2 linked regions of the Microterricola viridarii genome follow. The main gene of each other region encodes a partner of the protein of the gene in region 2 in a complex. Links are inferred from orthologs where the notes say so. Each region holds a gene or a part of one and is shown on either strand. Other genes may lie near its edges. The genes, in order: smc and BLT62_RS12905.

Region 1 (15,761 bases), 1.0 Mb from region 2 along the record:
GCGTGACCGGCATCATCGACGACTACACCGAGGTGCGCTGGGACATCCGGCCGTCGCCGCACTGGGGCACCCTGGAGATGCGCGCCTGCGACGGCGTCTCCAGCGCCGCGGAGCTCGGCGCGGTGGCTGCGCTCATCCACTGCCTGGTCGAGCGGATGTCGCGCCAGCTGGACGCCGGCGAGAGCCTGGACTGGCTGCAGCCCTGGTACGCCAGGGAGAACAAGTGGCGGGCGGCGCGCTACGGGCTGGACGCCATCATCATCCTCGACACGACGGGGCGGGAGGCCCCCGTCGCCGACGAGCTGCGCCGCCTGGCCCTGGAGCTGGCCCCGATCGCGGCGGACCTCGGCTGCCAGGAGGAGCTCGCCTCGGTGGTCGCGATCCTCGAGCACGGCGCCAGCTACCAGCGGCAGCTGCGCACCGCCGAGGCGGCCGGCGGCGACCTGCGGGCCGTGGTGGCCGCGCTCGCCCGCGAGCTCCGCGGCCCGTAGCCCCCGGCCCGCACCGCCGCGCCGCGGGGCGCCACGGGGCGCCGCTACGGCGTCTCGCTGAGCGTCAGCGTCGTGCTGCCGGTCTCCGTCCCGCGCAGGTAGTCGACCTCGACGGTGTCGCCCACCTTCTTGGTCAGCTTGAGTTTGGTCAGCACGGCCGCGCTCGTGGCCGGCTCCCCGTCGAGCGCCGTGATGATGTCGCCCGACTGGAGGCCGGCCTGCTCGGCCGGGCCGCCCGCGGTGACGCCCTCGACGTAGAGGCCCGGCGCGGTGTTGAACTGCGCCGCCACGTCTTGCGGGATCACGACGACCTGCATGCCGAGGTACGGGTAGCTGACGTTTCCGGTCTCGATCAGTTGTTCGGCCAGCGAGATGGCCAGGTTGATCGGCACGGCGAAACCGATACCGACGCTGCCGCCGCCGGTCTGCCCCGCCGCGTTGGGGACGGTGGCGATCGCCGAGTTCACGCCGATCAGCTCGCCGTCGCAGTCGACGAGGGCGCCGCCGGAGTTGCCCGGGTTGATGGCGGCATCCGTCTGGATGGCGCCGGCCAGGACGGCCGTCGAGCCGTCATCCGCCGGCACGGGCACGTCGCGGCCGAGGGCGCTGACGATGCCGGCCGTGACGGAGCCGGACAGGCCGAGCGGGGCGCCGAGCGCGACGACGGGCTGGCCGACCGCCACCTCGTCGGAGTCGCCCGTCGTGATGGTCGGCAGCGTCTCGGCGGCCTCCACCTTGATGACGGCGATGTCGGCCTGCTGGGACCGCCCGACGAGCGATGCGGAGGCCTGCTGGCCGTTGCTGAACGTGACGACGATCCGCGCGCCGCTGACGGCGTCGGCGACGACGTGGTTGTTGGTCAGGATGTGGCCGTCATCGCGGATGATCGAGCCGGTGCCGACGCCGCCGCCGGTCTCGCTGACCACGTTGATCGTGACGACGGAGGGCAGCACGGCGTTCGCCACCGCCTCGGCGTCGCAGAAGCCCTGGGCGTCCGCGCCCCCGGATGCGACGGGCGCCCCGGAGGGCTCAGACGTCTGCACGCCGGCCGGCTCCGTTGCGGACCCGCCCAGCTGGCCGAGGTAGCCGCCGAGGAGTCCCCCGAGGAGCCCGAGCACCAGGGCGCCGCCGAGCAGGGCGCCCGGCCGGGAGAAGAACGGCGTGCCGCCTGATGCGGCCGGGGCCGGTCCAGGGGGCGATGGCGGGGGTGGCGGGGCGGATGCCGCCGCTGGCTGCCCGGAAGGTGTCGGATCCTGTGGGGCGCGCCCCGGTACCTCGTCCACTGTGTCCCCGTCCCTGTGCAACGTTGCCGTGCTCGGAGTCTAAGTCGCGGAGGCGGCATTCAGCCAGAGCGGGTTCGACAGCGGGCGTGTGTCAGAGGGCGTTCGTCGGAGGGCGCGCGTCAGAGCGCGGAGTTCTTCTCGTCGCGCCAAGCGAGCCAGTCGCGCACCGGGGCGAGGTCGTAGTCCGGCCCGCTGATGCCCAGGGTGAACAGCGTCGCGCCGAGGGCGTGCAGCTCGTCGGCATCCGAGTGGCTCCGCGCCTTGACCTCGACGGAGACCTCGATCTCGGACCGGTCGCGGCCGACCTGGCCGCACCAGTCCCCCAGCACGCCGAGCTTGTGCTCAAGCACGGCCGGGGCACTGAAGGAGTGCCAGATGTCGGCGTGCTCTGCGACGATGCGCAGCGTCTTCTGCTCGCCTGCGCCGCCGATCAGCACCGGGATGTCGCGGGTGGGCGGCGGGTTCAGCCGGCCCCACCGGGCGCGGATGCGCGGCAGTGCGCCGGAGAGGGCGTTCAACCGGCTGCCAGCGGTGCCGAACTCGTAGCCGTACTCCTCGTAGTCGCGCTCGAACCAACCGGAGCCGGTTCCGAAGATGAAGCGGCCGCTGTCGCCGCCCCTGGCGCTGATGTGGTCGACCGTGCGCGCCATGTCGGCCTGCAGGTCGGCGTTGCGGTAGCTGTTGCAGTTGACCAGCGCCCCGAACTGGATCCGGCTGGTCTGCTCGGCCCAGGCGGCCAGCATCGTCCACGACTCGAAGTGCGCGCCGTTCCTGTCGCCGGAGAGCGGGAAGAAGTGGTCCCAGTTGAAGGCGATGTCGACGCCGAGATCCTCGATCGCGGCCAAGGTGTCCCGGATCGTGCCGTACTGGGCGTGCTGCGGCGCCAGCTGCACGCCGAGTCGAACCCGCCGTGCGGGCGCCGCAGCCGCCTGCACTCCTAGCCCTTGCCCAGCAGCTTCTGGAAGTTTGCGAGGTCTTCCTCGCTGGGCGCCGGGGCACCGCCGAGGCCGAAGCCGGAGCCGCTCGGGGCCGCGACGCCGGGCTTCACGCCGGTCGCGATGGCCGCGTTCTCCGCGGCCCGCTTGGCCGGGTTGCCGGACTTGGAGCCCTTCTTCTTGGCCTGCTGCGCCTTGCCGCGACCGAAGCCGCCGCCGGGGATCGGGCCCATGCCGGGAACCTGCGGCATGCCACCCTTGGCGACGGTCTTCATCATCTTGGCCGCCTGCTCGAAGCGGCTGACCAGCTGGTTCACGTCGGTGACGCTCATGCCGGAGCCCTTGGCGATGCGGAGGCGGCGCGAGCCGTTGAGCAGCTTGGGGTTGACGCGCTCGGCCTTGGTCATCGACTGGATGATGGCCTCGGTGCGCACGATCTCGCGCTCGTCGAAGTTCTCCAGCTGCTGCTTCATGGCGCCGGCGCCCGGCAGCATGCCCATCATCTTCTTGATGGAGCCCATGTTGCGCAGCTGCTGCATCTGCTTGAGGAAGTCGTCGAGCGTGAAGCTGTCGGTCGCGAACTTCTCGGCGACCGCGCGGGCCTCCTCCTCATCGAAGGCCGACTGCGCCTGCTCGATCAGGGTGAGGATGTCACCGAGGTCGAGGATGCGGCTGGCCATGCGGTCGGGGTGGAACGGCTCGAAGTCGTCCAGGCCCTCACCGGTGGAGGCGAAGATGATCGGGCGGCCGGTGATCGAGGCCACGGAGAGGGCCGCGCCACCGCGGGCGTCACCGTCGAGCTTGGAGAGCACGACGCCGGTGAAGTCGACGCCATCCTGGAACGCCTTGGCGGTTGCGACGGCATCCTGACCGATCATGGCGTCGATGACGAAGAGCACCTCGTCGGGGTCGATGGCCTTGCGGATGTCGGAGGCCTGCTTCATCAGCTCGGCGTCGACGCCGAGGCGGCCGGCGGTGTCGACGATGACGACGTCGTGCTGCTTCTGCTTGGCCCAGGCGACGCCGTCCTTGGCGACCTTGACCGGGTTGCCGACACCGTTGCCGGGCTCGGGAGCGAAGACCGGAACGCCGGCCTGCTCGCCGACGACCTGCAGCTGGGTGACGGCGTTGGGGCGCTGGAGGTCGCTCGCGACCAGCAGCGGGGTGTGCCCGTCCTTGGCCAGCCACTTGGCCAGCTTGCCGGCGAGGGTGGTCTTACCGGCACCCTGGAGACCGGCCAGCATGATGACTGTCGGCGGCTTCTTGGCGAACTCGAGGCGGCGCTGCGATCCGCCGAGGATGCGGATGAGCTCCTCGTTGACGATCTGCACGACCTGCTGGGCCGGGTTCAGCGCCTTGTTGACCTCGTCGCCGAGGGCGCGCTCGCGCACGGTGGCGGTGAAGTCCTTGACAACCTCGAGCGCGACGTCGGCGTCGAGCAGGGCGCGGCGAATCTCGCGCACCGTGCCGTCGACGTCGGCAGCGGAGAGCTTGCCCTTCGTGCGCAGGTTCTTAAAGGTCTCGGCAAGCCGGTCGGAGAGCGTTCCAAATGTAGCCATGGTGCTGACAGTTTAGTTGAGCGCGGAGCCCTCTTCTGCCGCCACGGCGGCAGCGACCCGTTTCGTGAGTGCTTCGCGCACCGCAGGCCAGTCCTCCGCGATGATCGAGAACATCACCGTGTCGCGCACTGTGCCGTCATCCCGCCGCATGTGCCGGCGGAGAACCCCTTCGTAGCGGGCGCCCAGGCGCTCGATGGCGCGCTGCGAGCGGGTGTTGCGGATGTCAGTCTTCAGCTGCACCCGGCCGGCCCCGAGGACGTCGAAGGCGTAGCCGAGCAGCAGCAGTTTGGTCTCCGGATTGACCGGGCCGGCCCAGACGGTCGGCGTGTACGTGGTCGAGCCGATCTCCAGGCTCGCGTTCTCCTGCTGCACGTCGATGAAGCTGGTCGATCCGATGACGCTGCCGGCCGGGAGTCCCCGGTGCGCGCGGAGCGTGCGCATCGTCCACGGCTGGCGGGTGGGCCGGCTGGCGGCGCGGGCGCGCGCCAGCGCGTCCTCCTCCGAGCGCGGCCGGCCGGCGACGTGCGCCCAGACGGCGTCGTGGTCGAGTGCGGCGAACAGGCCGGGCGCATCATCCCGCTCCGGGTCGCCGGTGGCCAGCTCCACGACACGGCCGCGGAGCACCGTGCCGGCCGGGACGGGCCAGCTCATCTCCGGCCAGGCGGCGTCGCCGGGGCGCGGGTCTGGCAGGGGCTGGAAGGCGGTGCCCACCGGCTCAGCTGGCCGTCTCGGTGCCGATGACGTCGGCGTTGATGTTGAAGCGGGCGATGAGCACGGCGTCGCTCTCCCCCGGGGCGATGGAGTACTCGAACAGGGCGAACGGCTCGTCGTCGCCGGTGTGGTGCGGCAGGATGCTGACCCGCACGAGCGCCATCGAGCGCAGGAAGTCGATCTGCCGGTCGCCGGACTCGCGGCTCATGGCGTCGTCGAGGATCTCGTCGCCGAGCTCGGCGACGCTCTGGTAGAAGTAGGCGATGGTGTTGGAGGTGTCGGTGGACAGCTCGCCGACGAAGGCCTCGCGGGCGTCGGAGTCGAGGCTCTCGAGCTGACCGATCAGGCCGGCGGCGATGTCGAGCGATTCCTCGGCGACGTCATCCTGTTCCGGCGAGCTCAGCGAGACGTCGACATCCCGCTCGCCCACCTCGACGGTCTCGGACCAGTACAGCTCGTCGTCGTTCTCGCTGCCGAGGTAGCCGAAGTAGTCGTGTTCGATGGCCATGCGTGTGTTTCTCCTTGGTGCCGGCGCTAGCCGACGAGCTTCTGGGCGAAGACGTGCGGGGTGAAGCCGGTCAGGTCGTTGATTCCCTCGCCCTGGCCGACGAGCTTGATCGGGATGCCGGTCTTCTCCTGCACCGCGAGGACGAAGCCGCCCTTGGCGGAGCCGTCGAGCTTGGTCAGCACGAGGCCGGTCACGCCGGCGTGCTCGATGAACGCCTCCGCCTGGGCGAGGCCGTTCTGGCCGGTGGTGGCGTCGAGCACCAGCAGCACCTCCGAGATGGGGGCCTGCTTCTCGACGACGCGGCGGATCTTGCCGAGCTCGTCCATCAGGCCGCCCTTGGTCTGCAGCCGGCCGGCGGTGTCGATGATGACGATCTCCGTGCCCTCGGCCTTGGCGCGCTCGATGGTCTGGAAGGCGACGGCGGCCGGGTCCTGGCCCTGCATCTGCGGGCGCACGATGCCGACGCCGGCGCGGTCAGCCCAGGTGGCCAGCTGCTCGACGGCGGCGGCGCGGAAGGTGTCCGCGGCGCCGACCAGCACGGTGCGGTCGTAGTTGCGCAGGAACTTGGCGAACTTGCCGATGGTGGTGGTCTTGCCGACGCCGTTCACGCCGACGACGAGCACGACGGCGGGCCGCTCGGTGAGCTTGAGGGTGGAGTCCAGCTTCGCCAGGCGCTCCTCGATGGTCTCCCGCAGCATGCGCTGCAGGTCGGCCGGGTCGGTGGTGCGGTACTTGGCGACGTTGCCGCGCAACTCGGTGACGAGGGCGTCCGTCACGTCTGGGCCGAAGTCGGCCTTGATCAGCGCATCCTCGAGGTCTTCCCAGGTGTCGTCGTCGATCGTCTTCTTCGCGAACATGCCGCGGAGCGCGCCAGAGAGAGACCAGGGGGTGCGTTCAGCCATACGCCCAGCTTAAGGCGTGGCGGGCTCCGCCCCGTGCCGCCGTCGACACCCGGGCGTGCGCGCGGCGGAATATTCGGCGGGCGGGCGTCGTTGCGACCGGGTATGCCCGCCCCCTCCGCGCCGCTTCGCCGCGCCCGCCTGCCCCGCCCGCTGCTCATCGCCATCGTGGGAGCCATCGTGCTCGCCCTCGGCGGAGGGGTGGCCGCGATCGCACTGGGGCAGCAACCCGCGGCGCCGGCCGGCGCGGAGCCGTCCGGGCCGGTGAGCTCCGGCATCCTGCACGAGGACACCCGGATGGGTGCCGTGCTGTTGAACACGGCCAGGCTGGCCGAGATGCGGGCGTTCTACGAGGACGCCGTCGGGCTCACCGTCCTCGCCGAGAGCGAGGGGGAAGTCTCGCTCGGCCGGCCGGGCGAGGAGCTGATCCGACTGGTCAACGACCCGGTCTCCCCCGCGGACACCCCGACGGGCGCCGGCCTGTACCACTCGGCGATCCTGTACCCGGATGCGGCGTCCCTCGCCGGCGCGCTGGCCGGCGTGGCGCAGCAGGCTCCCTCCAGCTACCAGGGCAGCGCCGACCACGCGGTGAGCCTGGCGTTCTACATCGGCGACCCGGACGGCAACGGCGTCGAGCTGTACATGGACCGCCCGCGCGCGGAGTGGGAGTGGGTCGACGGCCGCGTCACGATGGGCTCCGCCGCCCTGGACCCGAACAAGTTCATCGCCGACAACCTCGACCCCGCCCTCTCCACGGCCGAGCCGACGATGGGGCACGTGCACCTCCGGGTCGGCGAGCTGGGCGCCGCGCGCGCCTTCTACGTCGACGTGCTGGGCTTCGACGTGACGAGCGAGACGGACGGCGCCCTGTTCATGTCGGCCGGCGGCTACCACCACCACCTCGCCGCGAACACCTGGAACAGCGCGGGGGCCGGAGTGCGCGGGGCCAGCCTCGGGCTGCGGGAGTTCACCGTCATCCTCGCCGACGGCGCCGAGCTGGATGCCGCGGCGGCCCGCCTGGACGGCGCCGGCGTGCCGTTCCAGCGGAAGGACGGCGCGCTCAGCGCTCAGGACCCGTGGGGCAACACCGTGCGGTTGGCGACGACGGCCGGCTAGCTGGCGCGTTCCTCCGGCTCGGCGGCACCCCGCCGCAAACCGTGCCGAGTGCGAGGTCTCGATACGCTCGTTCCTCGCTACTCGACCAACGGGTGCACACGGGACGGAGCGTGGCCTCGGTCGCGAGCACCCGCCGGTCGAGTAGGCCCGCCAGGGCCGTATCGAGACCCGGCATCCAACGCGAAACCGTGCCGGGTGCGAGGTCTCGATACGCTCGTTCCTCGCTACTCGACCAACGGACACCCCGCTGGTCGAGTGGGCCCGCCAGGGCCGTATCGAGACCCGGTGCGCACCACCCCGCCCGACGACGACTAGCTGGCGCGTTCCTCCGGCTCGGTGCCGATGCGCTGGCCGACGACGGCGGAGACGCCGTCCTGCCGCATCGAGACGCCGTAGAGGGCGTCGGCGATCTCCATGGTGCGCTTCTGGTGCGTGATGACGATGAGCTGGCTGGTCTCGCGCAGGTCCTGGAAGATCGTCAGCAGGCGGCCGAGGTTCGCGTCGTCGAGCGCCGCCTCCACCTCGTCCATGATGTAGAACGGGCTGGGCCGCGCCTTGAAGATCGCGATGAGCAGCGCGACTGCGGCCAGCGAGCGCTCCCCACCGGAGAGCAGGGAGAGCCGCTCGATCTTCTTGCCGGCCGGCTTGACGGAGACCTCGATGCCGGTGGTGAGCATGTCGTCCGGGTTGGTCAGCGAGATGCTGCCCGTTCCGCCCGGGAACAGCACGGGGAACACCTGGCCGAACGCCTCCTTGGTGTCCTCGAAGGCGGCGGCGAAGATGGTCTGCATCTTCTCGTCGATCTCCTCGATGATGCTCAGCAGGTCGGCGCGGGTCTTGGTGAGGTCGGTGAGCTGCTCGCTGAGGAAGAGGTGCCGCTGCTCGAGCGCGGCGAACTCCTCGAGGGCGAGTGGGTTGACCCGGCCGAGCTGCGCGAAGGTGCGCTCGGCCTTCTCCAGCCGGCGCTGCTGCACGGCCCGGTCGAAGCGGCCGGGTTCGCCATCCTCGGTCTCGGCGGGGATCTCGACCTCCGGCCCGTACTCGTCGACGAGCACCTCCTCGTCCAGCCCCAGCTCGGAGGAGGCGCGCTCCAGCAGGCTGGAGAGGTGCAGCTTCTTCTCGTAGATGGCCAGCTCGAGCCCGTGTACGTTCTCGGTGATGACGCTGAGCCGTTCGCGGAGGGCCAGCTCCTCGCGCCGGAGCGTCGCGAGCTCCTCGTTCTCGGTGGCCCGCTTGGACTCGGCCGTGGTCAGCTCGAGCCGGGCCTCGGCGACGGAGGCGTCGACGGAGGCGAGGATGACGGGCAGGGCGGTGACGACGGCGCTGGCCGCGTCCACCTGGCGGCGGCGGATGACGGCCAGGCGCGCCGCCTCCTCTGCGGCCGCTCGCTCCTGCTCGCGCCGCCTGGCCAGGGCCTCGCCGCGGGCCTGCTCGGCTCGAACCCGCTCGCGCGCCGTCTCCAGGCCGAGCCTGGACTCGATCTCGGCCTCCCTGGCCTGTTCCAGCTCGGTGTGGAGCGCGGCGCGGGCGCTCGCGTCCAACAGCGGTCGGGGCCGGGAACGGGCGGTGTCCAGCTCGGCCTTGGCCTTCGCGGCTGCGGCCTCCGCCTCGCCGACCCGGCCGGCGGCCAGCTCGAGCGCCTTGCCGAGCCGGTCGAACTCGGCGACGGACGCCTCCGCCTGCACGCGGGCGCGGTTCAGCCGCTCGGTCTGCGCGGCGAGGGCGGAGTCGAACTCGCGCAGCGCGGCGAGGGCGGCCTGGGCCTGCGACTTCGCGGTCTGGTGGGCTGCCCGCTGCTCGGTGAGGGTGTAGCGGGCGCGCTCGATGAGCGAGCCCAGCTCGCCGAGCCGCTCCGCCGCGGCATCCCGCTCGGCGATGAGCTCGATGCGGCCCTGCTCCCCGCCGGATCCGCCGCGGAGCACATACTCGGTGAGCACCTCGCCGGCGCGGGTGACGACGGTGACGGGGGCGCCGGTGGAGGCGGCGGCCAGCTGCGGCGCCGCGGCACGGGCGGTGGCCAGGTCGTCGGCGATCACGACGTGCGCGAGGACGCCCTGCACACCGGGCGGGGCGGTGACGACGGAGGCCGGGGCGGTGATGCCGGGCAGACTGGGCCAGCTCGGGCCTTCGCCCGCGCTCCCCTGGCCGGCATCCGGTTCGGCGATCACGAGTTCGACCCGGCCGAGCCCGTGGGCCGCGGCGTGGTCGACGGCGGCATGCGCGGCGGCGCTGCTCTCGACCAGGATCGCGTCGGCGAGGGTGCCGAGGGCGGCGGCGATGGCGGCCTCGAATCCGGGCACGACGTGCACGTTCTCGGCGACGATGCCGCGCACGCCACCGAGGCCGGCCGCCATCAGGTCGGCCGAGCCGTCGCTGTGCTCGAGGGCCCGGGAGAGGGCGCTGACCTTGGCGGCGAGGGCGTCCTTCTCGCGCTCGGCGCCGTGCAGCTCGTCGCGGAGTCGCTCGATCTCCGCCTCGGCGCGGGTCACCTCGGCCTGGGCGAGCTCATAGGCCTCGTCGAGGTCGGTCTCGCTGGCCTCGTCCTGTTCGGCGGCGGCCTCCAGCTCGGCGAGGTCGCGCTCCGCCTTGGCCCGGCGCTCGGCGGCGGCCTCTGACGCGTTCTGCTGGCGGAGCACCTCGCCGCGCACGGCCGCGAGGCGGGAGGCTGCGGCATCCGCGGTGCCGGTGAGCTTGGTGATCTCGAGGTCGTGCCGCGAGACGAGGGCGCTCTGCGCGGCGATCTCCTCGTCGAGGGCGTCGAGCCGGGTGCGACCGGCGGCCGTGGCGGCCTGGGCCGCCAGCAGGGCGGACTCGGCGACGGCGACGTTGCCGCGCAGCAGCTCGACCTCCTCCTCGGCCTCCCGCAGCATCTCCTGGCTGATGCCGGAACCGCGCTCGTCCGTTCCGGGTTCGCTGCCGAGCAGCGCGATGCGCTGGTTGGCGAGGGTGAACAGCCCGCGCAGGCGCTCCTGCACCGATTCCAGGCCGAAGCTGGTGCGGCGGGCCACGTCGACGGCGTCGCCGAGCTGCGCCTGCTCGAGGCGCTGCACGCGCTGCTGCTTCTGCTCGAGCTGCTCCTGCAACACGATCCGCTCGCTGTGCCGCTCGTGCTCGGTGCGCGTGTAGTCGCCGAGGGCCCGGCGCAGGCCGACGACCTCGTCGGCGAGCAGCCGGGCGCGGGCGTCGCGCACGACGGCGGCGATCGACTGCGCCTCCCGGGCGATCTCGGCCTGCTTGCCGAGCGGCTTCAGCTGTCGCCGGATCTCGCCGGCGAGGTCGCTCAGCCGGGTGAGGTTGGCCTGCATGGCGTCGAGCTTGCGCAGCGTCTTCTCTTTGCGGCGGCGGTGCTTGAGGATGCCGGCCGCCTCCTCGATGAAGCCGCGGCGGTCTTCTGGGCTGGCCCGCAGCACGGAGTCGAGCTGGCCCTGGCCGACGATGACGTGCATCTCACGGCCGAGGCCGGAATCGCTGAGCAGCTCCTGCACGTCGAGCAGCCGGCATCCGCGGCCATTGATGGCGTACTCGCTGGCCCCGTTTCGGAACAGGGTGCGGCTGATGGTGACCTCGGAGTACTCGATCGGCAGCGCGCCGTCGGAGTTGTCGATGGTGAGCGTGACCTCGGCGCGGCCGAGTGGCCCGCGAGAGGAGGTGCCGGCGAAGATGACGTCCTCCATCTTGCCCCCGCGGAGCGTCTTCGCCCCCTGCTCCCCCATCACCCAGGCGAGGGCGTCAACGACGTTCGACTTGCCGGAGCCGTTCGGGCCGACCACGCAGGTGACGCCGGGCTCGAAGGCGAACACGGTCGGCTGCGCGAAGGACTTGAACCCCTTGAGGGTCAGGCTCTTCAGGTACACGCGTGCCTCGTCTTCTCTGTGCCCGGCGGATCCGCCGCCGGAGGTGCGCATCCCGCGCGGATGCTGGGTCTACGGTACCGGCATTTCGGCGCAGAATCCCGCAGAATCACCCGGTGGGCGCCTGATCTGCGCCGGGCGTGCCGGGCGTGGAGCCGGGTGCGCCGGGCGTGGAGTCGGGTGCGCGCGCGCCTGCGCCAGTTCGTCGGGGTCCGCGCCCGCTCAGGTGGCGCGGACCCCGACGAACTGGCGCGGGCGGACAACCCGACCCGCCATGACCGCGGCGAGCGCCGAACCGATCACGTAGGCCAGCAGGTCCGGGGCAGAGAAGGTGGTGCCGAAGACGAGGCGGGCGGGCGGGAACGCCGCGGCCCACTGTTCGGGCAGCCCGGTCAGTTGCAGCACCTCGACCCCCCAGCAGAGCGCGGCGCTCAGCAGCGCGATGCGCCACCAGCGCGACACGGCTCGGGGCCGGATCAGCCAGCAGGCGGCCGTCACGAGCTGGAACACCAGCACCGCGTAGAGCGCACCGCCGAGCAGGTCACCGGCAAGGCCGTCGAGACCGTACCGCACCGCCAGCCCGGCCCCGAGCGTCGCGAGCACGAGCCCGCCGAGCAGCAGCCAGCGGCGGGGGTCGGGCCGTGGTGGTGAGGTCATCGCGCCAGCCTACGCAGCGCCGGCCGCTGCGCGGTGCCGACCGCCCGCCAGCGACGGTTCCGGGGTGCTCAGTTCTCCTTCTCTGGTTGATCCCTAGCCGAATCGGCCCGGCCGTTGCAGAATCGGCAGTGGCGGGTGCACACCGCGCACGCGGGACGGACGGAGAGCACCATGAATGCGCAGGGCGAGCCAGCCACCGCACCCCCCGGCGGCGCGGAACCCGGCAAGACACCGATCGAGATCCGCCTGGTGCCCATTCCCGCGCGCCTCGGCACGCCGGACGCCCGCCCGTTCGAGCAGGTCATCGAGTTCACCGGGATCATCGAAGAGGAGGCGTGGGGGCACCGCGACGCGTGGCTCGGGCCGGCGTCCTCGCTCGCCGAGTACAGCCACAGCTCGTTCACCCACCGCACCCTGCTGGCCGCGTGGCGGGATGGCGAGGTGGTCGGCTGCGGGCGGGTGCGCTACGAGCTCGACGCCAACGACCGCACGGCCTTCGTCTGGGTGGCCACCGCGCCGTCGGTGCGCGGGCAGGGGCTCGGCGACCGGATGCTCGCCCTGGTCGAGGAGCTGGCACTGGATGCCGGCCGCAGCACCCTCTCCAGCTACACCGACCACTCGGCGCAGACCATTGCGGCCGCCGCCCCGAGCGCCCGACGCCTCGCCGCATCCGTGGGCGCCGCGGTGATCCCGGAGACCGACCCGCGAGCACGCTTCGCGATGCGAAACGGCTACGCCCTGGCCCAGATGGAGCGGGTGAGCGTGTACGAGCGGGCGCACGGCGAGAACGGCCTGCCCGCGCTGCAGCGGGCGCTCGCCGAGGCCGCCCAGCGCACGGGCGAGGACTACGAGCTGCTCAGCTGGGGCGACGAGACGCCCGAGGAGTACATCGACTCCTTCGCCGACGCGCTCGGCCGGATGGCGCTCGACGCCCCGGCGGCCGACCTGCTGGTGGAGCCGGAGCTGTGGAACGCCGAGCGAGTGCGCGAGTACGAGAGCGAGGCGGCGATCGCCGGGATGGGCCTGCTGCGCGCCGCCGCCCTCGACCGCAACACCGGCGTCATCGCGGCATACACGGAGCTGGAACTGCCGGCCGAGCACCCGACGCTCGCCCACCAGTCGGACACCCTCGTGCTGGCGGAGCACCGCGGGAATGGCCTCGGCATGCTGCTCAAGGCGGCGAACCTGCTCAGCCTGGCCGAGGTCGCTCCGGCCAGGCGGCGGGTCTTCACCTGGAACGCCGACGAGAACGAGCACATGCTGCGCATCAACGCCGATCTCGGCTTCGAGCTGCTCGGCTACATCGGCTCCTGGCAGAAGGTGCTCGACACCGAGTAGCGCCCGGGCCGGCGCTCCGGAGGCCATCGCCATACATGCCGCGTGCTTATGCAATCCAAAATGCCATGTAATATGTATCCTGCTGCGCTGCTCAGGCGATCATGATCGCGGATGCCGCACGAGAGCCCTCCCCGAATCGGATGAAAGTTCATCCATCCCGGAATTGTTTGCGCCCCGCAGCCGTTTGACCCATGCGGTAACAGAATTCGCACACCATGCCGCACCAGCTCAGAATCGAGACCATGACAGCCAGCACCGCCACCGCCACAGACCTCGGCAGCACCCTCGGCAGCGACCTCAGCAGCGAGCTCCTCGCCACCCTGGTCGCCGAGCACTCCGAGTGGCACGAGGGGCGCCTCGCGGCCCTCGTCGCCCCGCAGGGCAACCTCGCGCTGGTGGAGACCCGCTGGCTGCCGGACGGCACCGAACTGAGCGCCGGCGAGGCCCTCGTCGGCCAGGCGCCGACCGTCACCGCGACCGTGCTGGCCAGGAAGAACCTCGACACGGGCGCACCGGAGCACGGTGTGCGCCTCTGGGACGCGGCGTCCCCCGCGATCCGCGCTTTCGACACCGTTCCCGTCTTCGACTACGACCCCGCCTGGCTGATCCAGGCCGAGTTCACCCCGGTCGCCGAGGGCCGCACGATCCCGTTCGAGCACATCCGCGACAATGGCGGCTCACGCGACCTCGTCGTGCCCGGCGACATCCGTTTCACGCTCGGCGACACCGAGTACACGATGAGCGCCTTCGACGACGGCGGCACACTGCTGCTCGTCTTCGGCGATGCCACGAACGGCATCGACGGCGACACCGGCACCTACGGCTCCGGCCGCTTCCTGTTCGTGCAGCGCACGGACGGCGGCGGCAGCTTCGATGGGCGCAGTGGGACGCCCGGGCCGGTCACCCTCGACTTCAACCGCGCCTTCGTGCCGCCCTGCGGCTTCTCGGCGCAGTACAACTGTCCGCTGCCGCCGGCCCAGAACCGGTTCGCCCTGCCCGTCACGGCCGGCGAGCGCGTGGCCCGGTTCACCGGCGGCTTCGACATCTACACCCTCTAAGCGCACCCCCGCACACAGCACCCCCGCACACCGCACCACATCGCACAGCACCACAATCCCCCAGGAGTAACACGTGAAGAGATCCACGGGCGCCATTGCCCTGTCCGTCGCCGCAGCGCTGGCCCTGTCGGGCTGCGCAGCGGGCGGCGGCACCAGCGACACCGGCGCGGCGACCGCCACCGACGCCACCATCGAGGTCGGCTCGCTCTACGAGCCGCAGAACCTCAGCAACGTCGGCGGCGGCGGCCAGGGCGTCACCGAGGCGCTGACCGGCAACGTCTACGAGGGCCTGTTCCGCCTCACCGACGCCGGCGAGGTCGAGCCCGTGCTCGCCGCCAGCAACACGGTGAGCGACGACGGCCTGACCTACACGTTCACTTTGCAGGACGGCGTCACCTTCCACTCCGGCGACCCGCTCACCTCCGCCGACGTCAAGTCGAGCATCGAGCGCGTCACCGCCGAGGACTCGCAGTCGGCGCGCAAGAGCAGCTTCAAGACCATCGCCGACATCCAGACCCCGGATGACGCGACCGTCACGATCACGCTCTCCGAGCCGTCGATCTCCTTCATCTACAACCTCAGCTACATCTGGGTTGTCAACGACGCCGCCACCGACCTGAAGACCGCAGAGGACGGCACCGGCCCGTACACGGTCGGCGACTGGAAGCGCGGCAGCTCGCTCAGCCTCGACCGCTGGAGCGACTACTGGGGCGAGCAGGCATCCAACAAGGAAGTCGTCTTCAACTACTTCACGGATGCCACGGCACTCAGCAACGCGCTGGTCACCAACCAGATCGACGTCATCACGAGCGTGCAGAGCCCCGACCAGCTCAGCCAGTTCACCGACAACCCCGACTTCGTCGTGAACGACGGCAACTCCACCACCAAGGAGCTGCTCGCCTTCAACGACAAGGTCGCCCCGTTCGACCAGGTCGCCGTGCGCAAGGCCGTCTACTCGGCGATCGACACCAAGAAACTGCTCAACTCCGTGTGGGGTGACTACGGCACGCTCATCGGCTCGATGGTTCCCCCGACCGACCCCTGGTACGAGGACCTCACGCAGGTGAACCCGTACGACCCCGCCCTCTCCGAGAAGCTGCTCGCCGAGGCCGGCCTGGCCGACGGCTTCGAGTTCACGCTCGACACCCCGAGCTACGACCCGCACCCGGCCGTCGCCGAGTTCCTGCAGAGCGAGCTGGCCAAGGTCGGCATCACGGTGAACATCAACACCATCAGCGCCGACGAGTGGTACTCCAAGGTCTTCAAGGAACGCAACTTCGAGGCGACCCTGCAGGAGCACGTGAACGACCGCGACGTGGTCTGGTACGGCAACCCCGACTTCTACTGGGGCTACA
Region 2 (14,609 bases):
CAGCTGTCTCAACCGCGAACTCGGCGAAATTGCACTACGAGTAAAGATGCTCGTTACGCGCAGCAGGACGGAAAGACCCCGTGACCTTTACTACAGCTTGGTATTGGTGTTCGGTGTGACTTGTGTAGGATAGGTGGGAGACTGTGAAGCTCGGACGCTAGTTCGGGTGGAGTCATTGTTGAAATACCACTCTGGTCATATTGGACATCTAACTTCGAACCGTGATCCGGTTCAGGGACAGTGCCTGGTGGGTAGTTTAACTGGGGCGGTTGCCTCCTAAAATGTAACGGAGGCGCCCAAAGGTTCCCTCAACCTGGTTGGCAATCAGGTGTCGAGTGTAAGTGCACAAGGGAGCTTGACTGTGAGACTGACAAGTCGAGCAGGGACGAAAGTCGGGACTAGTGATCCGGCAGTGGCTTGTGGAAGCGCTGTCGCTCAACGGATAAAAGGTACCTCGGGGATAACAGGCTGATCTTGCCCAAGAGTCCATATCGACGGCATGGTTTGGCACCTCGATGTCGGCTCGTCGCATCCTGGGGCTGGAGTAGGTCCCAAGGGTTGGGCTGTTCGCCCATTAAAGCGGTACGCGAGCTGGGTTTAGAACGTCGTGAGACAGTTCGGTCCCTATCCGCTGCGCGCGCAGGAAATTTGAGAGGATCTGACCCTAGTACGAGAGGACCGGGTTGGACGAACCTCTGGTGTGTCAGTTGTTCCGCCAGGAGCACCGCTGATTAGCTACGTTCGGAATGGATAACCGCTGAAAGCATCTAAGCGGGAAGCCGGCCTCGAGATGAGATTTCCATCCCTTTTAGGGGAGAGGCTCCCAGTAGACGACTGGGTTGATAGGCTGGATGTGGAAGCGAGGACTAAAGACTCGTGGAGCTGACCAGTACTAATAAGCCGATATCTTGAAAAACACTACACACACACCGTTGTAAGGCTGGTGTGTGCGGCACGGTGAGAGTCCGTGAGAAGCTTGCGTCCACTATGTGGTTCTCGATGTACGGTCGAGAGCCGAACACACAACCAACAGCACTGTGCCCTTCGGCACAGGATGTTGATCTTGTGCTTGTTCGATTCACTTTGATACATCAACAGTGTTTCGGCGGCCATAGCGAGAGGGAAACGCCCGGTCACATTCCGAACCCGGAAGCTAAGACTCTCAGCGCCGATGGTACTGCAGGGGGGACCCTGTGGGAGAGTAGGACACCGCCGGACTTACTTTGGAAAATGGCCACCCAGCAATGGGTGGCCATTTTTCGTTAAGTCATAATTGCCTAGGTGGCTGCGTTACGCAGCGCCATTAACAGAGAACAGGAATGTACCGTGAGCGATTCTCCATCCCAGGGTCAGGGACCCGAGCGCGAGAAGCGTCCATCGCGGGACAGCCGAGGCAACGAGACTCGCAACAACAGCTCCGCGCGTGCTCCGCAGCGCGATGGTGCGCAGCAGAAGCCGTGGGAGAAGCGCGATAGCGCTGACCGCCGCCCCGCCCGTGATGGTGAGCGCAAGCCGTGGGAGAACCGCAGCAGCAGCTCTGCCGGGGGAGACCGCCGGCCGCCGCGCGACGGTGAGCGCAAGCCGTGGGAGAACCGGGACAGCAGCAGCCGTCCGACCCGTGATGGTGAGCGGAAGCCGTGGGAGAACCGCAGCAGCAGCTCTGCCGGGGGAGACCGCCGGCCGCCGCGCGACGGTGAGCGCAAGCCCTGGGAGAACCGCGACAGCAGCACCCGTCCGGCCCGTGATGGTGAGCGTAAGCCGTGGGAGAACCGCAGCAGCGGTTCTACCGGGGGAGACCGCCGCCCGCCGCGCGACGGTGAGCGCAAGCCCTGGGAGAACCGCGACAGCAGCACCCGTCCGGCCCGTGATGGTGAGCGTAAGCCGTGGGAGAACCGCAGCAGCGGTTCTGCCGGGGGAGACCGCCGCCCGCCGCGCGATGGTGAGCGCAAGCCGTGGGAGAACCGCGACAGCAGCAGCCGCCCGGCCCGTGATGGTGAGCGCAAGCCCTGGGAGAACCGCAGCGGTAGCTCTGCCGGTGGTGACCGTCGTCCGCCGCGCGATGGTGAGCGCAAGCCGTGGGAGAACCGCGACGGTGGTGACCGCCGCCCGCAGCGCGATGGCGATCGTCGACCCCCGCGCGCCGGTGGCGAGCAGAAGCTCTGGACCCGCGATGGCGCCCCCGCGCGCAACGACCGTGAGGCAGAGCGTCAGGCCCGCTACGACGAGGAGATGACCGAGGAGCAGCGCCGTCAGCACGAGCTGCGCATGGTGCGCCCTCGTCACGACGACCCCGATCTGCCCGACGACGTGACCGCGAACGACCTCGACCGCGGCGCCCGCAACGAGCTCAAGACGCTCACCAAGGACAACGCCGAGTGGGTTGCCAAGCACCTCGCGATGGCTGCCCGGCTCATCGACGAAGACCCCGAGCTTGCGCACAAGCACGTTCTGTCTGCCGCTCGTCGCGCCGGCCGCATCGCCATCGTGCGCGAGACGCTCGCCGTCACCGCCTACGCCACCGGCGATTTCGCGCTGGCGCTGCGCGAGCTGCGCACCTACCGTCGCATCTCCGGCAAGAACGACCAGATCGCCCTGATGGTCGACAGCGAGCGCGGCGTAGGCCGCCCTGACCGTGCCCTCGAGCTCGGCCGCAGCATCGACCGCACCACCCTGCCCGACTCGGTGCAGGTGGAGCTCGCGATCGCCATGTCTGGTGCCCGTCTCGACCTCGAGCAGCCGGAGTTGGCGCTCGTCGAGCTGGAGATCTCTCAGCTCGACCCGAACACCGCCTTCAGCTACAGCCCGCCGCTGTTCGCCGCGTACGCCGAGGTGCTCGAGGAGCTCAGCCGCGACGCAGAAGCAGCCGAGTGGCGTGCCCGCGCCAATCGCGCGGCTGCCGCACTCGGTGCCGCCTACGGCGAGGACGGCGACGAGACCATCTCCGTCTACGAGGAGGAGCTCGACTACATCGACTTCGCCGACGAAGAGGGCGACGACGGCATCTTCGTCTCTGACGAGCCCGCCGCAGACGCACCCGCCGAGGCGGAGGCTGTCGACGCGACGCCCGTTGACACCGCGTCGATCAAGAACGTCTCCGCCGAGGACGAGGTTGCCGAGCTGCTCGGCGAGGACTCCGACGCCGAAAGCGCTGCCGTCGAGGCTGTCGAGCCTGCCGCTGCCCCGAAGGCTAAGAAGGCTCCAACGGCTGCCAAGGTCGTGAAGGCGCCGAAGGTCGAGAAGCCGGTGACGGCTGCCAAGGTCGAGAAGGCGCCGAAGGCCGAGAAGCCTGTAAAGGCCGTAAAGGCCGAGAAGGCCGAGAAGGCCGAGAAGGCCGAGAAGGCCGAGAAGGCCGAGAAGGCCGAGAAGGCCGAGAAGGTCGTGAAGGCTCCGAAGGCCGAGAAGCCTGTAAAGGCCGAAAAGGCCGAAAAGGCCGAAAAGGCCGAAAAGGTCGTGAAGGCGCCGAAGGCTGACAAGGCTCCGAAGACCGTGAAGGCTGAGAAGGCTCCGAAGGCTGTGAAGGCCGACGAAGGCGTCGCCGACGTGAAGGCTCCGAAGAAGGCGAAGGCCGTCAAGGCCGTCAAGGCCGACAAGGGTGACGATGGCGCTGTTCCGACGGAGAAGTAGTCGCGTGTCATCTGCAACGCCCCTGGACGGCGTCGATGTTCTGCTCGCCGATCTGGACGGCGTCGTGTACGCCGGCCCGACGGCGATCCCACACGCCGTGGAGAGCCTGAACCAGGCTGCAGAGTCGCTGCGCGTCGGCTACATCACCAACAACGCCTCGCGTTCGGATGCCTCCGTCGCTGCGCACCTCAGCGAACTCGGCCTGAGCGTGCAGGCGGACGACGTCGTGACCTCTCCGCAGGCCGCGATGCTCCTGCTCTCCGGGCTCATCGAGCCCGGCTCGCTGGTGCTCGTCGTCGGCGGCGACGGGCTCGTCGTCGAGGTGGAGAAGGCCGGATTCCGGGTGACTCGCTCCGCGGACGATCTCCCTGCCGCCGTCGTGCAGGGCTTCGCGCCCGATGTGGGCTGGGCGCAGCTCGCCGAGGCCGCCTTTGCCCTCGCGCCCACCGGGCCCGGTGCCGACATCCCCTGGGTGGCCACGAACACCGACTGGACGATTCCCGTCGCCCGTGGCATCGCCCCGGGAAATGGCACCCTCGTCTCGGCCGTCCACACCGCCGTCGGGCGGCTGCCGCTCGTCGCGGGCAAGCCAGAGGTTCCGATCTTCGAGGTCGCACGGGAGCGCTTCGCCGCCGAGAACGCCCTCTTCATCGGCGACCGGCTGGACACCGACATCCTCGGCGCGAACCGTGCCGGGATGGCATCCGTTCTCGTGCTCACGGGAATCGACAAGGCCAAGCAGGCCCTGGCCGCGGGGGCCGACATGCGTCCACAGTTCATCCTCAGCGACCTGCGCCAGCTGCACGAGCCGTACCCGGAGCCGGTGCTCTCCTCCGATGGCAGCCAAGCGACGGTCAACGCCGCCAGTGTTCGCCTGAACGGCAACGACGTGCAGATCGTCAAGCGAGGGGATGCCGGCATCGACCTGCTGCGGGCTGCCTGCGCCGTGATCTGGAACTCCGGGCGGGCAATCTACGGGCTGAATGTTCCGGAAGAGCTGTACGTCAACGGCGCCGCCGCGCCTCTGTCGGCGCCTGCCGGTAACGTGGCACTGTGACGACAGCAGAACACGAACTCCCGGTCGGCCCCGCCCAGGCCGAGCTGGCCGCGCGCCTGCACGCTCTGGAAGAGCAGCCGCTGGCCGAGCGCGCCGACGGCTATGTGCAGTTGCACGACGAGATGCGCGATCGACTCGAGGGCGGCGACGCCGCGGGAACGCAGGACTAGACCATGACCGACCACATCGAGGGCGTGCGCCTGGACGCCGCGCTGGCCGAACGCGGCCTGGCCCGCTCCCGCACACACGCCGCGACGCTCCTCGCCGACGGCCTCGTCACGGTCAACGGCAAGCCCGTCCTGAAGCCCGCCACCAAGGTGTTTCCCTCCCAGAGGATCGAGGTCGCCGGCGCAGACCATTACGTCAGCCGCGCGGCACACAAACTGATCGCCGCACTCGACGCCTTCCCCGTGCAGGTCTCCGGCGCCACCGTCCTCGACGCCGGTGCATCCACGGGCGGCTTCAGCCAGGTTCTGCTCGAGCGCGGTGCCGCCCGGGTGCTCTCCGTCGACGTCGGGCACGGCCAGCTCGCGCCGCAGCTCGCCGACGAGGAGCGGCTGACCCTGGTCGAGGGCTTCAACGTGCGTTACATGACCGCCGAGTCGCTGGCGGCCGCCAGCCGCTGGCCGGAGCGGCCGAGCGTTGTCGTCGGCGACCTCTCCTTCATCTCGCTCATCACCGTGCTGCCGGCCCTCGTCGCGACGGCCGCGGAAGGCGCCGACTTCGTGCTGCTGGTCAAGCCGCAGTTCGAGGTCGGGCGCACCGGCATCCGTGAGGGCGTCGTCAAGAACCCCGGCCTGCGTGCGGATGCCGTCAACGGCGTGCTCTGGGCGGCACACGACCTCGGCCTCCGCACGGCCGGTCTCGTCGCCTCCCCGATCGCCGGCGGTTCCGGCAATCACGAATATCTGGTCTGGTTGAGCGCCACAATCGGCTCCGATCCGTCAGAATGGATCGACCGAGTCACAGCCACGACGGGAGCATGACGTTATGACGCCAGTGCAGCGCCCCATACTCGTCGTCGCGCACACCGGCCGCCGTGACGCACTCGAGGCGGCCGTTGCCGCCTGCGCCCAGTTGCGTGCCGCCGGGGCCACCCCCGTCATCCCCGCCGACCAGGGCGATGACCTGCGCGCCTTCTTCCCCGATCACGGCGGATCACTGCTGACGCTCGGCGTCGACGTGCAGCCAGAAGAGGTGGAACTCGTCATCGTGCTCGGCGGCGACGGAACGATCCTGCGCGCCGCGGAGCTCGTGCGCGGGGCCTCGACCCCGCTGCTCGGCGTGAACCTCGGCCACGTCGGGTTCCTGGCCGAGAGTGAGCGCGACAGCCTGAGCGAGGCGATCAGCCGGGGACTCGCCCGCGACTACGTCGTCGAGGAGCGCATGACGCTCGCCGTGCGGGTCAAGCAGGGCGAAGACGTGGTCTACGAGACCTGGGCCCTGAACGAGGCGACCGTTGAGAAGGCGAGCGGCGAGCGGATGCTAGAAGTCGTCATCGAAGTCGACGGCAGGCCGCTCTCCAGCTTCGGCTGCGACGGCGTCGTCATGTCCACACCGACAGGGTCCACCGCCTACGCCTTCTCGGGCGGCGGCCCTATCGTCTGGCCCACGCTGGACGCCATGCTGCTCGTGCCGCTCAGCGCGCACGCCCTCTTCGCCCGCCCCCTGGTCGTTGGCCCGGAGTCCTCGCTCGCCGTCGAGGTACTCGCCCGCACCTCCGCCTCCGGTGTGCTCTGGTGCGACGGCCGCCGCACCCGCGATCTCCCACCCGGCGCACGCGTCGTGGTGCGCCGCAGCCCCGTTCCCGTGCGCTTGGCCCGCCTGCACGAGGCGCCATTCACCGACAGGCTCGTGAACAAATTCCAACTTCCGGTCACCGGGTGGAGAGGGCCTGTCGGTCGTGATTGAGGAACTGACGATTCGCGACCTGGGCGTCATCGCTGAGGCGATATTGCCGCTCGGCCCGGGATTCACGGCCGTCACCGGTGAGACCGGCGCCGGTAAGACCATGGTCGTCTCCGCCCTCGGCCTGCTCCTCGGCGAGCGTGCCGACGCCGGTGCGGTGCGCCAGGGCCAGGCCCAGAGCTGGGTCGAGGGCCGCTGGGTGGTCGCCGAGGACGGTCCCGTCGCCGAACGCGTGCGCCTGGCCGGGGGAGACCTCGACGGGCCGGAGCTGTTGCTCGGCCGCACCGTTTCGGCCGAGGGCCGCAGCCGGGCCATCGTGGGTGGCCGACAGGCGCCCGCCGCCGTACTCGCCGAGCTCGCCGACCACCTGGTGATCGTGCACGGCCAGTCAGAGCAGATGCGCCTGCGCTCGGCCACCGCGCAGCGCGAGGCGCTCGACCGCTTCGCCGGCGCCGACTTCGCGGGAGTGCTCGCCGACTACGGCCACGCCTACCGCCGCTGGCAGGCAAACGCCGAGGAATTGGCCAGGCTGCAGAGCGAGCGCGACCGCCGCTCACGCGAGGCAGAGGAGCTGCGCGAGGCACTGGCCGAGATCGAGGCTGTCGCCCCGCAGCCCGGCGAGGACAGCGAGCTCACCGAGCGCGCCGAGCGCCTCAACAACCTCGAGGAGCTGCGCCAGGCGGCCACGATCGCCCGCGAGCAGATCTCGGCAGAGGGCGACGGCGGCGGCATCATCGAATCCCCGGACGCCGTCACTCTGATGAACGGCGCACGCCGGGCAGTGGAGCGCGCCGCCGCGCACGACGCGACGCTCGGCCCGATCGCGGAGTCGCTGGCGAGCATCGAGTTCCTGCTGGCCGACGTGGTGGGTGAGCTCTCCAGCTACCTGGACGGACTCGACACCGACGGCTCACGAGAGCTTGAGACGGTGCAGGAGCGTCGGGCCGAGCTCGCCGCCCTGGTGCGCAAGTATGGCAGCTCGCTCGACGAGGTGATCGAGGCCCTGGAGATCGGCAGCAGCAGACTGTTCGAACTCGACGGTGACGCCGAGCGCATCGCCGAGCTTGAGACCGCCGTCGCCACCGACCGTGACCTGGTGGAACGCCTGGCCGCAGAGCTCAGCGCGCTGCGCGCCCTCGCCGCCGAGCGGTTCGCCCGCGAGGTCACGGCCGAACTCGGCCCGCTCGCCATGCCCAATGCCGAACTCTCCATCATCGTCAGCCCGCGGGACGAGCTGGGCGCCAGCGGCGGCGACGCCGTCTCGATCCTGCTGAAGCCGCACGCCGGGGCAGACCCGCGACCGCTCGGGCGCGGCGCATCCGGCGGCGAGCTCTCCCGCGTGATGCTCGCAATCGAGGTCGTCGTGGCCGGCACGGACCCCGTGCCGACCTTCGTCTTCGACGAGGTGGATGCCGGCATCGGCGGCGCCGCAGCGATCGAGATCGGTCGCCGGCTCGCCCGGCTGGCCGAATCCGCCCAGGTCATCGTTGTGACCCACCTGGCCCAGGTGGCCGCGTTCGCCGAGAACCACCTCACCGTGGTGAAGGATCGCGACGGCTCCGTCACCGCGAGCAGTGTTCAGCAGCTTCGCGGCATCGAACGGGAAGCAGAGATGGCACGTCTGCTCTCGGGATTGCCCGACTCGGAGAGCGGTCTCGCTCACGCCCGAGAATTAATTCAACTCGCGCAGGCCACCCGGCCCGCAACCCTCTGATAGGATCGAAGCCCGTGGTGGATATTAGCGCGGACAACTCAAACGGCACGACCAAGCACATTTTTGTGACCGGTGGTGTCGTTTCTTCTTTGGGCAAGGGCCTGACGGCCGCGAGCCTGGGCAACCTTCTGACCGCGCGCGGCTTGCGCGTCGTCATGCAGAAGCTTGACCCCTATCTCAACGTGGACCCGGGCACGATGAACCCGTTCCAGCACGGCGAGGTCTTCGTGACCGACGACGGGGCTGAGACCGACCTGGACATCGGACACTACGAGCGGTTCCTGGACATCAACCTGAGCCAGGCCGCCAACGTGACGACCGGCCAGATCTACTCGACGGTGATCGCCAAGGAGCGACGCGGCGAGTACCTCGGTGACACCGTGCAGGTCATCCCGCACATCACCGACGAGATCAAGCGCCGCATGCGCCTGCAGGCCAGCGAGGTGCCCCAGCCGGACGTGATCATCACCGAGGTCGGCGGCACGGTCGGCGACATCGAGTCCCAGCCGTTCCTCGAGGCCGCCCGCCAGGTGCGCCACGAGCTCGGCCGCAAGAACGTGTTCTTCGTGCACGTCTCCCTGGTGCCCTACATGGGCGCCTCGGGCGAGCAGAAGACCAAGCCGACCCAGCACTCCGTCGCCACCCTGCGCTCGATCGGTATCCAGCCCGACGCCCTGGTGCTGCGCAGCGACCGCCCGGTGACCGAGAGCAACAAGCGCAAGATCGCCCTGATGTGCGACGTGGAGGAAGAGGCGGTCATCAACACGCCCGACCTCCGCAGCGTGTACGACATCCCCACCGTGCTGCACGCGCAGGGGCTGGACGCCTACATCATCGAGCAGCTCGGCCTGGCCAAGGCCGGCGACGTGAACTGGGACGGCTGGCAGACGGTGCTCGACGCCGTGCACGAGCCCAAGCACGAGGTCACCATCGGCCTGGTCGGCAAGTACATCGACCTGCCGGATGCCTACCTCTCGGTGACCGAGGCGCTGCGCGCCGGCGGGTTCGCCCAGCAGACCAAGGTCAACATCCAGTGGATCCCCTCCGATGAGTGCGAGACCGAGGAGGGCGCGGCCCGCAACCTCGCCCCGCTCGACGCCATCTGCGTGCCCGGCGGCTTCGGCGTGCGCGGCATCGAGGGCAAGCTCGGCGCCCTCACCTTCGCCCGTGAGAACGGCATCCCGACGCTCGGCCTCTGCCTCGGCCTGCAGTGCATGGTCATCGAGTACGCCCGCAACAAGGCGGGACTGCCCGGCGCCTCCTCGACCGAGTTCGACCCTGAGACCGGCTTCCCGGTCATCGCGACGATGGAGGAGCAGGTCGAGATCATCTCCGGCGGCGACCTCGGCGGCACGATGCGCCTGGGCCTCTACGAGGCGGCACTCGACGAGGGCTCGCTCGTGGCCGAACTGTACGGCTCGACCCTCATCACCGAGCGCCACCGCCACCGCTACGAGGTTAACAACAAGTACCGCGAGCAGATCTCGGCCGCTGGCCTGTCCTTCTCCGGCACCTCGCCCGACCGCCAGCTCGTCGAGTTCGTCGAGCTGCCGCGCGACCAGCACCCGTTCTACGTGGCCACGCAGGCGCACCCCGAGCTGCGCTCGCGCCCGAACAACGCGCACCCGCTGTTCCGCGGTCTCGTCTCCGCAGCGCTTGACCGCCAGCAGGCCAGCCGCCTGTTCGAGGTCAAGGATGCCGAGTAACGAGTAGCGACGCGCATGCCACACGCTGAGGAGCCCCGCGAACCGCTTGCCGACACCCGGCAGGCGGTGCGGGTGCTCTCCTCGAGCACCGTCTTCGACGGGCACGTCTGGGGCGTGCGCCGGGACCGCTTCGAGTACAACGACGCCGTCATCGAGCGCGAGTACGTCGACCACACCGGCGCCGTCGCGGTGCTCGCCATCGACGACGAGGAGCGCGTGCTGCTGATCAAGCAGTACCGCCACCCCGTGCGCACCCGCGACTGGGAGATCCCGGCCGGGCTGCTCGACATCCGGGGGGAGAGCCCGCTGCGCGCCGCGCAACGCGAACTTGCAGAGGAAGCCGACGTCGAGGCCTCCGACTGGAGCGTGCTCAGCGAGTTCTACACCTCGCCGGGCGGCAGCGACGAGGCCATTCGCATCTACCTGGCCCGCGGCCTCAGCGCGACCGCCGAGCCGTTCCCGCGCAGCGAGGAGGAGGCGGACATCGAACTGCGCTGGGTCGGCCTCGACGAGCTCGTCGACGCGGTCATGGCCAGGCGGCTACAGAACCCCTCGCTGGTGATCGGCGCGCTCGCCGCGAACGTGGCCCGCTCGCGCGGCTGGCAGGGGCTGGAGGCCGGCGATGTCAGCTGGCCGCGGCATCCGAAGAGCGAAGCACTCGGGGAATGAGCGCCGAGCAGGCCGAGTCGGAGCCGCAGGCCGACCTGCCCGGCCCGCCGCCCGGCCCCGCGCCGCCCAGCTCTGCACCGCCGAGCTCCGCACCGCCGAGCCCGATGCAGCGTGCCGTGCAGAACTACCTGCGCCACGTCACCGTCGAGCGCGGCCTGTCGACGAACACGGTCGCCGCCTACCGGCGCGACCTCGCCCTGTACACGCTGTGGCTGGCGGGGGAGGGCATCGATGACCCGTCCGGCGTCACCGGCAACCATGTCGGCGCTTTCGTGCAACACCTCGGCACGCGCGAGGTGGAACCGCTGAAGGCCTCCTCGATCGCCCGGGTGCTCTCCTCGGTGCGCGGCTGGCACCGCTTCCTGCTCGAGGAGGGGCAGACCGAGACGGATGTCGCCCACGAGACGAAGCCGCCCAAGCTCGGCAGCCGGCTGCCCAAGGCGATCAGCATCGAGCAGGTCGAGGCGTTGCTGGACGCCACCCGCGGCGACGAGGTACAGCAGTTGCGCGACTGCGCCCTGCTCGAACTGCTCTACGCCACCGGCGCCCGCGTCTCGGAGGCGGTCAACCTGAACGTCGACGACGTCATCGACCAGGAGGTGGTGCGGCTGCTCGGCAAGGGCGGCAAACAGCGCATCGTGCCGGTCGGCAGCTTCGCCAGGGCTGCGCTGGACGCCTACCTTGTGCGCGCCCGCCCGCAGCTCTCCCTCCGCGGCACGGCCACACCCGCCCTGTTCCTCGGCCTGCGCGGCCAGCGCGTCTCCAGGCAGAACGCCTGGCTGATCATCCGCGCCGCCGCCGCCCGCGCCGGGCTCGACATCGAGGTCTCCCCGCACACCCTGCGGCACTCCTTCGCCACCCACCTGCTGGCGGGCGGGGCCGACGTGCGCGTCGTGCAGGAGCTGCTCGGCCACTCCTCGGTGGCCACGACACAGATCTACACCCTGGTCACGGCCGACACACTGCGCGATATGTACACGAGTGCCCACCCGCGCGCTCGCTAGAATCGTCTGAGTGCCCCGCGGCCGTGCCGCGTCGGCACTGCACAGGCAACAGTATGAGTGGGCATCGGCCCAGACCAGGAGATCAGCGTGGCGAGCAAGCGAGACCACTCGGCAGAACTTCCCCTCGCTGAGCTTTCCGCCATGGGCGATCTCGCATACGGCCGGGGCGTGCGGCAGGAACCGGGCATGGGCCCGACCAACCGGCCGCAGACCGAGTTTCCGGAGCCCGCCCCGCTGAAGAGCCACGGCCCGGCCCGCATCATCGCCCTCTGCAACCAGAAGGGCGGCGTCGGCAAGACCACGACGACGATCAACCTGGGCGCCACCCTCGCCGAGTACGGCCGCCGCGTTCTCGCCATCGACTTCGACCCGCAGGGCGCGCTCTCGGCCGGCCTCGGCGTGCAGACGCACGACGTGCCCACCATCTACGACCTGCTGCTCTCCCGCTCCGCCAACCCGGCCGACGCCATCCAGAAGACCCGGGTGCCCGGCCTCGACGTGATCCCGGCCAACATCGACCTCTCCGCCGCCGAGGTGCACCTGGTCAACGAGGTCGCCCGCGAGCAGATCCTCGCCAGCGTGCTGCGCAAGGTCAGCGACGACTATGACGTCGTGCTGATCGACTGCCAGCCCTCGCTCGGCCTGCTCACCGTCAACGCCCTCACCGCCAGCCACGGCGTGCTGATCCCGCTGGAGTGCGAGTTCTTCGCGCTGCGCGGCGTCGCCCTGCTGATCGAGACCATCGACAAGGTCCGCGACCGGCTGAACCCCGCCATCCAGCTCGACGGCATCCTGGCCACCATGTACGACTCGCGCACGCTGCACTCGCGCGAGGTGCTCGACCGCGTCGTCGAGGCCTTCGGCGACAAGGTGCTGGAGACCGTCATCGGCCGCACCGTGAAGTTCCCGGATGCCAGCGTCGCCGGTGCCCCGATCACACAGTTCGCACCCGAGCACGCGGCGGCCCGCGCGTACCGGCAGCTCGCCAGGGAACTGGTCAGTCGTGGCGCAGTCGCCTAGCGGCCTCGCGCCAGCTCCCCACGAAGCACCCTCCGGCGACGGGGGTTTCTCCGTCGCGCTCAGCAACTTCTCTGGCCCGTTCGACCTGCTCCTCAGCCTCATCTCCAAGCACGAGATGGACATCACCGAGGTCTCGCTCAGCCGCGTCACCGACGAGTTCATCTCCTACCTGCGGGGCCTCAGCTCCGAGGACGAGCTCGACCAGGCCAGCGAGTTCGTCGTCGTGGCGGCCACCCTGCTCGACCTCAAGGTCGCCGGCCTGCTGCCGCAGGGCGAACTCGTTGACGCAGAGGATGTCGCCCTGCTCGAGGCGCGCGACCTGCTGTTCGCCCGGCTGCTGCAGTACCGGGCGTTCAAGGAGGCCTCGGCCTGGTTCGCCGGCCACCTGGAACAGGAGTCGCAGCGGCACGCCCGCACGGTGCGGCTGGAGGAGAAATACCGCCAGCAGACCCCGGAGCTCGTCTGGAACCTCTCCGCCGCCGACTTCGCCGCGCTCGCCACGCTCGCAATGGCGCCGCGCGCGATCCCGGTCGTCGGTCTGGACCACTTGCACGCGCCGCTGGTGAGCATCCGTGAACAGGCCGCCCACATCGTGGCGGTGCTGCGCGGGGGAGAACCGGTGACGTTCCGGCAGCTGATCAGTGGGCTCGACCAGAGCGCCGGGCAGAAGGGCATCGTCATCGCCCGCTTCCTGGCCGTGCTCGAGCTGTACCGGCACGCCGCAATCGCCTTCGAACAACTCGAGCCGCTCGGCGAGCTGACGCTGCGCTGGACGGCCGAGAACTGGACCGACGACAGCCTGGCCACCCTGGGAGCCGATTACGATGCCTGAACGAGACACCGACAACGAGCTCGACCGTGCCCTCGAGGCGGTTCTGCTCGTCGCCGACGAGCCGCAGGGCCTGGTGCACCTGGCCACGGCGGTCGGCCGACCGGTCGAGCAAGTGGCGGCATCCGTCGCCCGGCTCGTCAACGACTACGACGGCGTGGACGCCGCGGGCAACCCCGCCGGCGTGCGCCGCGGCTTCGAGCTGCGCGAGGTCGGCGGCGGCTGGCGCTTCTACGTGCGGGCCGAGTACGACACCGTCGTGGCCGACTTCGTGATGACGCAGAACCCCAGCAAGCTCTCGCAGGCCGCGCTGGAGACCCTCGCCGTCATCGCATACAAACAACCCATCAGCCGCGGCTCCGTCGCGTCGATCCGGGCCGTGAACGTCGACTCCGTCGTGCGCACGCTGCTCGGCCGCGGCCTCATCACCGAAGCTTTCACCGATTCCGAAACCGGCGCCATCAACTACGCCACGACCGATCTGCTTCTCACGCAGCTCGGCCTGAACTCCCTCGACGAACTGCCGCCGATCTCCCCTCTGCTCGAGGACGGCGCGGAAGGATTTAGCCATGACCTCCGATGACTTCACCCCCAAGGACTACGATCCCGAGGACTTCGGCCCCGAAGACCTCGCCGACGACTTCGAGCGCATCCCGGACGCCGGGCCCGACGGCATCCGCCTGCAGAAGCTGCTCGCCGCCGCCGGCATCGCCTCCCGCCGCGTCGTCGAGCAGTACATCGTCGAGGGCCGCATCGCCGTCAACGGCGTCGTCGTCAAGGAACTCGGCACCCGGGTGAACCCGGAGACCGACCTGATCTCCGTCAACGGCCTCGGCGTGCAGCTGGACCAGAGCAAGCGCTACATCATGCTGAACAAGCCGACCGGCGTCGTCTCCTCGATGAACGACGAGCAGGGCCGCCCCGACCTCAGCTACTTCACCAAGGACTTCTCGGAGCGCCTGTTCAACGTCGGCCGGCTCGACGCCGAGACCAGCGGCCTGCTGATCCTCACCAACGACGGCGACCTCGCACACACCCTCGCCCACCCGTCCTTCGGTGTGACCAAGACCTACGTCGC

Evidence for each region.
Region 1: the proteins of BLT62_RS12905 (region 2) and smc are in contact, whole or in part, in a crystal structure (PDB 3ZGX), measured with the Bacillus subtilis proteins. The link is inferred for Microterricola viridarii from one-to-one orthologs.

Annotation. Positions count from the first base shown.
Region 1 is NZ_LT629742.1:1,760,950-1,776,710, reverse strand. Bases 7,614-11,754 are described here. They hold smc (chromosome segregation protein SMC), read right to left. Parts: upstream 11,357-11,754; coding sequence 7,814-11,356; downstream 7,614-7,813. Other genes in these bases: BLT62_RS08010 (ribosomal maturation YjgA family protein), read right to left, coding at 11,576-11,754. Also shown: BLT62_RS08055 (glutamate--cysteine ligase), read left to right, coding at 1-491; BLT62_RS08050 (S1C family serine protease), read right to left, coding at 536-1,774; BLT62_RS08045 (LLM class F420-dependent oxidoreductase), read right to left, coding at 1,894-2,709; ffh (signal recognition particle protein), read right to left, coding at 2,712-4,268; BLT62_RS08035 (GNAT family N-acetyltransferase), read right to left, coding at 4,281-4,979; BLT62_RS08030 (DUF2004 domain-containing protein), read right to left, coding at 4,984-5,487; signal recognition particle-docking protein FtsY, read right to left, coding at 5,514-6,389; BLT62_RS08020 (VOC family protein), read left to right, coding at 6,492-7,502; more of BLT62_RS08010, read right to left, coding at 11,755-12,010; BLT62_RS08005 (GNAT family N-acetyltransferase), read left to right, coding at 12,182-13,348; BLT62_RS08000 (DUF1684 domain-containing protein), read left to right, coding at 13,591-14,406; BLT62_RS07995 (ABC transporter substrate-binding protein), read left to right, coding at 14,480-15,761. UniProt on the Bacillus subtilis protein: Required for chromosome condensation and partitioning.
Region 2 is NZ_LT629742.1:2,811,200-2,825,808, reverse strand. The notes cover bases 11,621-14,609. They hold BLT62_RS12905 (segregation and condensation protein A), read left to right. Parts: upstream 11,621-12,685; coding sequence 12,686-13,534; downstream 13,535-14,609. Other genes in these bases: BLT62_RS12895 (pseudouridine synthase), read left to right, coding at 14,101-14,609; scpB (SMC-Scp complex subunit ScpB), read left to right, coding at 13,527-14,114; BLT62_RS12910 (ParA family protein), read left to right, coding at 11,824-12,702; xerD (site-specific tyrosine recombinase XerD), read left to right, coding at 11,621-11,682. In the rest of the region: BLT62_RS18170 (primosomal protein), read left to right, coding at 1,327-3,624; BLT62_RS12945 (HAD-IIA family hydrolase), read left to right, coding at 3,599-4,681; BLT62_RS17885 (hypothetical protein), read left to right, coding at 4,678-4,851; BLT62_RS12940 (TlyA family RNA methyltransferase), read left to right, coding at 4,855-5,667; BLT62_RS12935 (NAD kinase), read left to right, coding at 5,672-6,592; DNA repair protein RecN, read left to right, coding at 6,585-8,303; BLT62_RS12925 (CTP synthase), read left to right, coding at 8,321-10,009; BLT62_RS12920 (NUDIX domain-containing protein), read left to right, coding at 10,025-10,678; more of xerD, read left to right, coding at 10,783-11,620. UniProt on the Bacillus subtilis protein: Participates in chromosomal partition during cell division. May act via the formation of a condensin-like complex containing Smc and ScpB that pull DNA away from mid-cell into both cell halves.